Regions from separate parts of the Oceanobacillus longus genome, predicted to be linked through region 2. Evidence: a T-box and tRNA genes for the amino acid it is inferred to sense, from the RefSeq annotation. Region 2 holds a T-box; the other holds one or more tRNA genes.
The links. A T-box is a leader RNA that pairs with one kind of tRNA and senses whether it is charged. The one in region 2 lies ahead of tyrS (tyrosine--tRNA ligase), so its partner is inferred to be a tRNA-Tyr.

Region 1: it has a tRNA-Tyr gene. The T-box ahead of tyrS (tyrosine--tRNA ligase) is inferred to sense a tRNA for this amino acid. The anticodon was not compared.

The regions. Positions count from the first base shown of each region.
Region 1 covers NZ_JBHSAO010000020.1:11,091-14,487, forward strand. Annotated here, with positions in the region: gene ACFOUV_RS18440 (BCCT family transporter) at 1-166, shown strand, start outside; gene ACFOUV_RS18445 (hypothetical protein) at 404-697, opposite strand; gene ACFOUV_RS18450 (BCCT family transporter) at 799-1,260, opposite strand; tRNA gene ACFOUV_RS18455 (tRNA-Leu) at 1,658-1,741, opposite strand; tRNA gene ACFOUV_RS18460 (tRNA-Cys) at 1,750-1,823, opposite strand; tRNA gene ACFOUV_RS18465 (tRNA-Gly) at 1,834-1,908, opposite strand; tRNA gene ACFOUV_RS18470 (tRNA-Gln) at 1,912-1,986, opposite strand; tRNA gene ACFOUV_RS18475 (tRNA-His) at 2,001-2,073, opposite strand; tRNA gene ACFOUV_RS18480 (tRNA-Trp) at 2,085-2,155, opposite strand; tRNA gene ACFOUV_RS18485 (tRNA-Tyr) at 2,183-2,267, opposite strand; tRNA gene ACFOUV_RS18490 (tRNA-Phe) at 2,290-2,362, opposite strand; tRNA gene ACFOUV_RS18495 (tRNA-Asp) at 2,405-2,481, opposite strand; tRNA gene ACFOUV_RS18500 (tRNA-Met) at 2,606-2,682, opposite strand; tRNA gene ACFOUV_RS18505 (tRNA-Val) at 2,723-2,798, opposite strand; tRNA gene ACFOUV_RS18510 (tRNA-Glu) at 2,803-2,877, opposite strand; tRNA gene ACFOUV_RS18515 (tRNA-Ser) at 2,894-2,985, opposite strand; tRNA gene ACFOUV_RS18520 (tRNA-Asn) at 2,989-3,063, opposite strand; rRNA gene rrf (5S ribosomal RNA) at 3,188-3,303, opposite strand.
Region 2 covers NZ_JBHSAO010000001.1:321,497-324,893, reverse strand. Annotated here, with positions in the region: gene ACFOUV_RS01605 (BCCT family transporter) at 1-189, opposite strand, end outside; gene tyrS (tyrosine--tRNA ligase) at 348-1,619, opposite strand; T-box leader at 1,675-1,893, opposite strand; gene ACFOUV_RS01595 (transglycosylase domain-containing protein) at 2,009-3,397, shown strand, end outside.

The DNA of each region.
Region 1 (3,397 bases), on a different contig from region 2:
TATATCAGCATTGCCATTCAGTGTGGTGGTCATATTGATGGCGATCGCATTTTACAAAGATGCTAATCAGGAAAGAAAGTCGTTAGGTTTAACACTTACTCCAAATAAAAAAGCAATGAAAGAATATATTGATAAAACAAAGAAGGAAGAAGATAAAAGGAGCTAATACACGAGGATTTACAATGAGTCGTATCTGTTTATGATACGGCTCATTAATCATTTATAAGGAGTCAGACGCCAGCTTCATCAGAAAAAGTAGTGGAACCCCTAGATTATTTGCACTAATAATTGCGGTGAATAAATGTGCGACAGCAACAAAGGGTGCATCAAATTTCATGTACTCCGGAAAAAAGTGAGACGTACATCGAATGAAACGATGCACGTCTATTCCGTTCATAACTGCTTAATAACCATAATAATGTGGGTAGTACGGATATGGAGGGTATGAAGGGTATGGTGGATAGGCTGCATATACTGGATAAGGTGGATAATAACCATAATTCGGACTGAAAACTGCACCTGCCAAAAGGCCACCTGCCAGCGCACCTACAAATGGTACGAGAAAAGGACCAACAAATCGCTCTTCCCCGTGAATATCTTGGCTTTCCACTCTATAATACGGTTGCTGTAAATAGCCTTCATGTAAATCATTCATATGCTCCGGAGATTCCATATTTTCTTTCCATTCTTTATTCATCTATTTCCCTCATTTCTAAATACATATCTACTCCATTAGCCTATGCATCATGTACCAATAATTATTGGGCTATTGTACTGATTCCGATTAATTTTAAACCCTTACTTTTTTTGTTTTCCATTAACTTTTTCCAATCTCAGTGACTTTAAAAGAGAACAAACCATAAGCAGCAATATAATAGAAAATGGAAACGCAGCAATAATCATCACATTTTGTACTGCTTGCAGTCCTCCGCTATATAACAAATTAATAGCAGTTAATGAAAGAACGATACCCCAAACGAATTTAAACCGTTTTGCAGGATTTAAAGATCCATTAGTGGAATGCATACTCAAAACAAATGTCGCTGAATCAGCAGAAGTTATAAAGAAAACAACAATTAAAATTATCGTTAAAATCGAAGCAATTATACTAAACGGCATTGTACTCAAGATACCAATCAACGTAAACCATAAAAAATTAACTAAAGAAGGAACAAGTAAAACTGCAATAGGGAATTCTCTAAGTGTACGCCCCTCTGAAACTCTCGCAATAAATGTACCTACATATGGTGACCAAGCAATCCACCATACCCAAGACTAGTTACAATACCTGTAACTGTTGCAATCAAGGCAAAAGTATCGATTACCTTACTACTATTGTTCGGAACTCGGTCTTATAGCATTGGCCGAAAATATTTTCTGGATTTGCTTCAAATGCGGATATACTTCTGATTATGCGTACCGATTCAAGGAAGGACAACGTTTCCAACTCGATAAGCTCCGTTGCTATATCGATTACATCGGTGCTAATTTTTTGCTACGTCGATTGCCTATAAAAAAAACACTCGCCCTGAATTAATGAAAGGAAAGCGGAAGTAAGAGTACCTATGCACGGGACTAAATATCGAAGGCTCAACGCAAAATGTACGCAAAAAAGACGGCGCTCTCCAAAGAGAACACCGTCCTATTAATGTTATGATACCGGTGGTCGGGGTCGAACCGACACGTCCGTGAAGACACGGGATTTTGAGTCCCGCGCGTCTGCCAATTCCGCCACACCGGCATGTGATATGGAGGCGGTAACCGGATTTGAACCGGTGATAAAGGTTTTGCAGACCTCTGCCTTACCACTTGGCTATACCGCCAATAATATAATGGAGCGGAAGACGGGATTCGAACCCGCGACCCCCACCTTGGCAAGGTGATGTTCTACCACTGAACTACTTCCGCAAATGGCTGGGCCACCAGGATTCGAACCTGGGGTACACGGGATCAAAACCCGATGCCTTACCGCTTGGCTATGGCCCAAAAATTATTATGAGGGCGACCGATGGGAATCGAACCCACGAATGCCGGAGCCACAATCCGGTGCGTTAACCCCTTCGCCACGACCGCCATAATAAAAGCAGGGGTAGTAGGAATCGAACCCACATTGACGGTTTTGGAGACCGTAGTTCTACCGTTAAACTATACCCCTATATGAAATTTAGTTGAAAATAAAACATGGTGGAGGGGGGCAGATTCGAACTGCCGAACCCTGAGGGAGCGGATTTACAGTCCGCCGCGTTTAGCCACTTCGCTACCCCTCCAAAAATGTTTAAATAAAAAAGGTGGCTCGGGACGGAATCGAACCGCCGACACAAGGATTTTCAGTCCTCTGCTCTACCGACTGAGCTACCAAGCCATGGAATATTATTAAATTATAATACTACTCTCTTAAAAAAAGTGGCGGTCCGGACGGGACTCGAACCCGCGACCTCCTGCGTGACAGGCAGGCATTCTAACCAACTGAACTACCGGACCTTATTTGAAATAAGGAAATTTACTTAACCATTAATAATAATTAATTGGTTGATTGCACTCTTCAAGCACTACTGATTTTCAATTAACAAAGAAGTCTATTCAACGTAGTTAACCTGAAATAATTTGGTTGCGGGGGCAGGATTTGAACCTACGACCTCTGGGTTATGAGCCCAACGAGCTACCAGACTGCTCCACCCCGCGATTTGGGAGATAAATTAATATTTATCTAAATGTTTAAAAATGGTGGAGGATGCAGGGCTCGAACCTGCGACCCCCTGCTTGTAAGGCAGGTGCTCTCCCAGCTGAGCTAATCCTCCATGTTGGTGACCCGTACGGGATTCGAACCCGTGATACCGCCGTGAAAGGGCGGTGTCTTAACCGCTTGACCAACGGGCCATTAAATAATAAGTAGTGGCGGAGAGCGAGGGATTCGAACCCTCGAGGCCGCGTTAGCGGCCTACACGATTTCCAATCGTGCTCCTTCGGCCACTCGGACAGCTCTCCATTTGGCTCCACAGGTAGGATTCGAACCTACGACCGATCGGTTAACAGCCGATTGCTCTACCACTGAGCTACTGTGGAATAATCCAATACCGAAATTCTAAGTTAATAGTTCAAACATTGATTGCTTGTCCTCGGAATCTAGATATTTCGGAGCAGAGCCATTGCTATAATAACTTTAAACGTTATACAGTAATGGATTGTTGCCTGGCGGCGTTCTACTCTTGCAGGGGCAATGCCCCAACTACCATCGACGCTGAAGAGCTTAACTTCTGTGTTCGAGATGGGAACAGGTGTGACCTCTTCGCTATTGCTACCAGACATTCCTTGAAAAACAAGGACAAGTTACATTATATGCATTTTCAAACTAAAATGCAAGTCTTTTTTAACTTATACCTTAAAAACTAAATAAGAG
Region 2 (3,397 bases):
GATTGCGTACCATATGTAGCCCCAGGAAAAGACTTCTACGATCGTGTCAAAAATACCATTCAACAAATCGAGAGATTCTGACTCATAAATTGCAAATAAAATACTGATAAAAATAACGATTAGTAATGATGGTGCAAAAATTTTGTAGTCTATCAATTTACTTTTGTTTGATTTATTATTTTCACTCATAAAAATTCCTCCTTACAGTTTAAGACATCAGTAAAAAGAAGCTTACAATATATTTGATGCCCCTACTTGCTTACCACGAATATATCGTTAATAAACTCATGTGCACAGGAAAGCATTGGAATTGAAAAAAACACCAGCCTAGGCTGATGTTTTTCATGCTAATTGTAACTAACGAGGAAGTATTTTTTCTTCCCGCGGCGAATAATGGTAAAAGTATCTTCTATCCGATCTGCTGCAGTTAGAACGTAATCCAATTCCTGTACTCTTTCCCCATTAATATAAACGGCACCACTCTTTATGTCTTCCCTTGCCTGTCTCTTCGATGAAGAAATCGACGCATTCACGAGTAAATCAATTAAACCTGTATCTTCCTTTTCCGTCTGGTAAGTCGGTACATCTTTAAATCCTTGCTCAATCTCCGTTACGGATAATTGTTTCAAGTCCCCACTGAACAAAGCTTGAGAAATTTTTTCGGCCTGCTTCAGTGCTTCTTCACTATGAACCGTCTTCGTCACCTCTTCGGCAAGACGTTTTTGAGCAACACGGTTTTCCGGGTGGTTAGCAACTTCGTCTTCCAGATCTGCAATTTCCTCTTTAGAAAGAAATGTAAAGTAGCGGGTAAATTTAATAACGTCACGGTCATCTGTGTTTATCCAAAACTGGTAAAACTCATATGGCGAAGTTTTATCCGCATCTAGCCATATTGCATTGCCTGCTGTTTTGCCAAATTTAGTACCATCTGCTTTTGTAATCAATGGTACAGTCAGCCCAAATACTTTAACATCTTCATTCTGATTTTCTCTGGAACGGCGGATAAGCTCCATGCCGGCTGTGATATTCCCCCACTGATCGCTTCCACCAATCTGGACGGTACAATTCTCCTGTTCATACAGCTTAAGAAAATCGAGAGACTGGAGAATCATATAGCTGAATTCAGTAAAGGTAATTCCTTTTTCAATTCGCGCTGAGACAGATTCTTTTGCGAGCATGTAGTTGATACCAAAATGCTTTCCGGCATCACGCAGAAAATCAATAACTGTCATACTGCCAAGCCAATCGTGATTATTACGGGACTGAACCGAGTTACCCTCTGTATCCAAGTCAACAAGTTTTCCAATTTGCTCTTGAATTTTATGTGCATATCCTTTAACGATTTCACTTGTGTTCAAAGAACGCTCACTAGATCTGCCACTTGGATCACCAATCATTCCTGTGCCTCCGCCAACAAGAGCAATCGGTTTATGACCTGCTTGCTGAAAACGTTTCAGCATGGTTAATGGAACTAAGTGGCCGATATGCAAGCTGTCCGCCGTTGGATCAAATCCACAATACAATGTTACCTGATTTTCTTTTAAGTGTTTCTCCAATCCCTCTCTGTCCGTTATTTGATGTATTAATCCACGGCTTTCTAAATCCTGTAAAATATCCATGTTTTTCACTCTCCATCTTTAATTTTAAAAACAAAAAACTCGTCCCTTATCATAGATAAGGGACGAGTTTAACACGCGGTACCACCCTTGTTGCTGGAAAACAGCCACTTGGGATTGTTAACGATGTCTCCACCGTTCTTCTGTAATAAATGAATTTATACAAAAGAAATGCTCCGGACTGTAATTCACCTGCAAATGTATACTGGCTTGCACCTACCGCCAGCTCTCTTAAAAAGGGATTTGCAAAGTTACTTCGATCCTTCATAGCAATTAGTTTATTATACATTCTTAGCATATATGTAATGAAATTGCAATATATCTTTTCCAAATATTATACAACATAAAATGCAGTTATGCTATAATTATAGAAGAATTTAGGGGGTTTACAAATGGATTTAAAAGATAAGATTCAATCCTATATGAAAAAGGCAAAGACTGTCTGGAAAACTGGAAAAGTTCAGCGCTCATCCAGAATTACTTATGATGTCGTGTGGAATGTTATCCTGTTTGTACTTGTAGTTGGCTTTCTCTTATTTATTTTTGTTGGCGGTGTCGGTGCAGGCTACTTTGCATCACTTGTAAAGGACGAGCCAATCCGAAGCAAAGAAACAATGGCACAGGATATTTATAATTATTCGGAAACGTCTAAACTCTATTTTGCGGATGATGTCTATTTTGGGGATGTAAAATCTGACATTTATCGGGAAGAAACAACATTGGAGGATGTTTCCCCTATTCTTTTGGAAGCAGTTATTGCAACGGAAGACGAGTACTTTACGGAGCATAATGGTGTCGTTCCAAAGGCGATTATGCGTGCAGTAGTTCAGGAAGTTACGAACTCTTCCGTTCAGACAGGTGGTAGTACATTAACCCAACAGTTGATTAAAAATCAGATTCTGACAAATGAAGTATCCTTTGAAAGAAAGGCAAAAGAAATCTTACTAGCATTACGACTCGAGCAGTTTTTTGAGAAAGATGAGATTCTTGAGACCTATCTAAATATTATACCGTATGGTCGTAATTCTTCAGGAAGAAATATTGCTGGGATACAAACTGCATCACAAGGTATTTTTGGAATAGATGCAAATGAAGTTAATCTTGCGCAAGCAGCCTATCTAGCTGGTCTACCACAAAGTCCTTCTGCTTATACACCATTTGTAAATACTGGCGGTTTAAAAGATGAAGCAGGTATTCAACCAGGATTAAATCGAATGCAAACCGTATTGAATCGGATGCATGAAATGGAATATATAACAAAAGACGAACTTGAAGAAGCATTGAATTATGATATTGTTGCTGACTTTAAAGAAGATCAACCTTCACCAAATGAAATATATCCTTATCTGACAGTTGAAATTGAAAAGAGAGCCAAAGCTATTATAAAAGATCATTTACTTAAAGAAGACGGATATTCAGATGACGATTTAAAAGACAATGACGAGCTTAGTGAGGAATATGATATCCTCGCTGATCGTGCAATGAGAATGAATGGGTACGAAATTCATTCCACGATTGATAAAGAGATTTATGATGTATTTCAGGAAATAGTCCAGAATTATCAAGATTACGGTAATAGCAGGACCTTCACAGAAACAAATGCTGATGGAGAAACTTATGAAGTTACCGATATCATTCAAACCGGTGGAATGTTAATTGAAAACAGCACCGGAAGAATTATTAGTTTTGTTGGTGGGCGTGGTGAGGATGAAAATAATGAATTCAACTATGCAACACAAGCAGAACGTTCTATCGGTAGTACGATTAAACCACTACTGGAC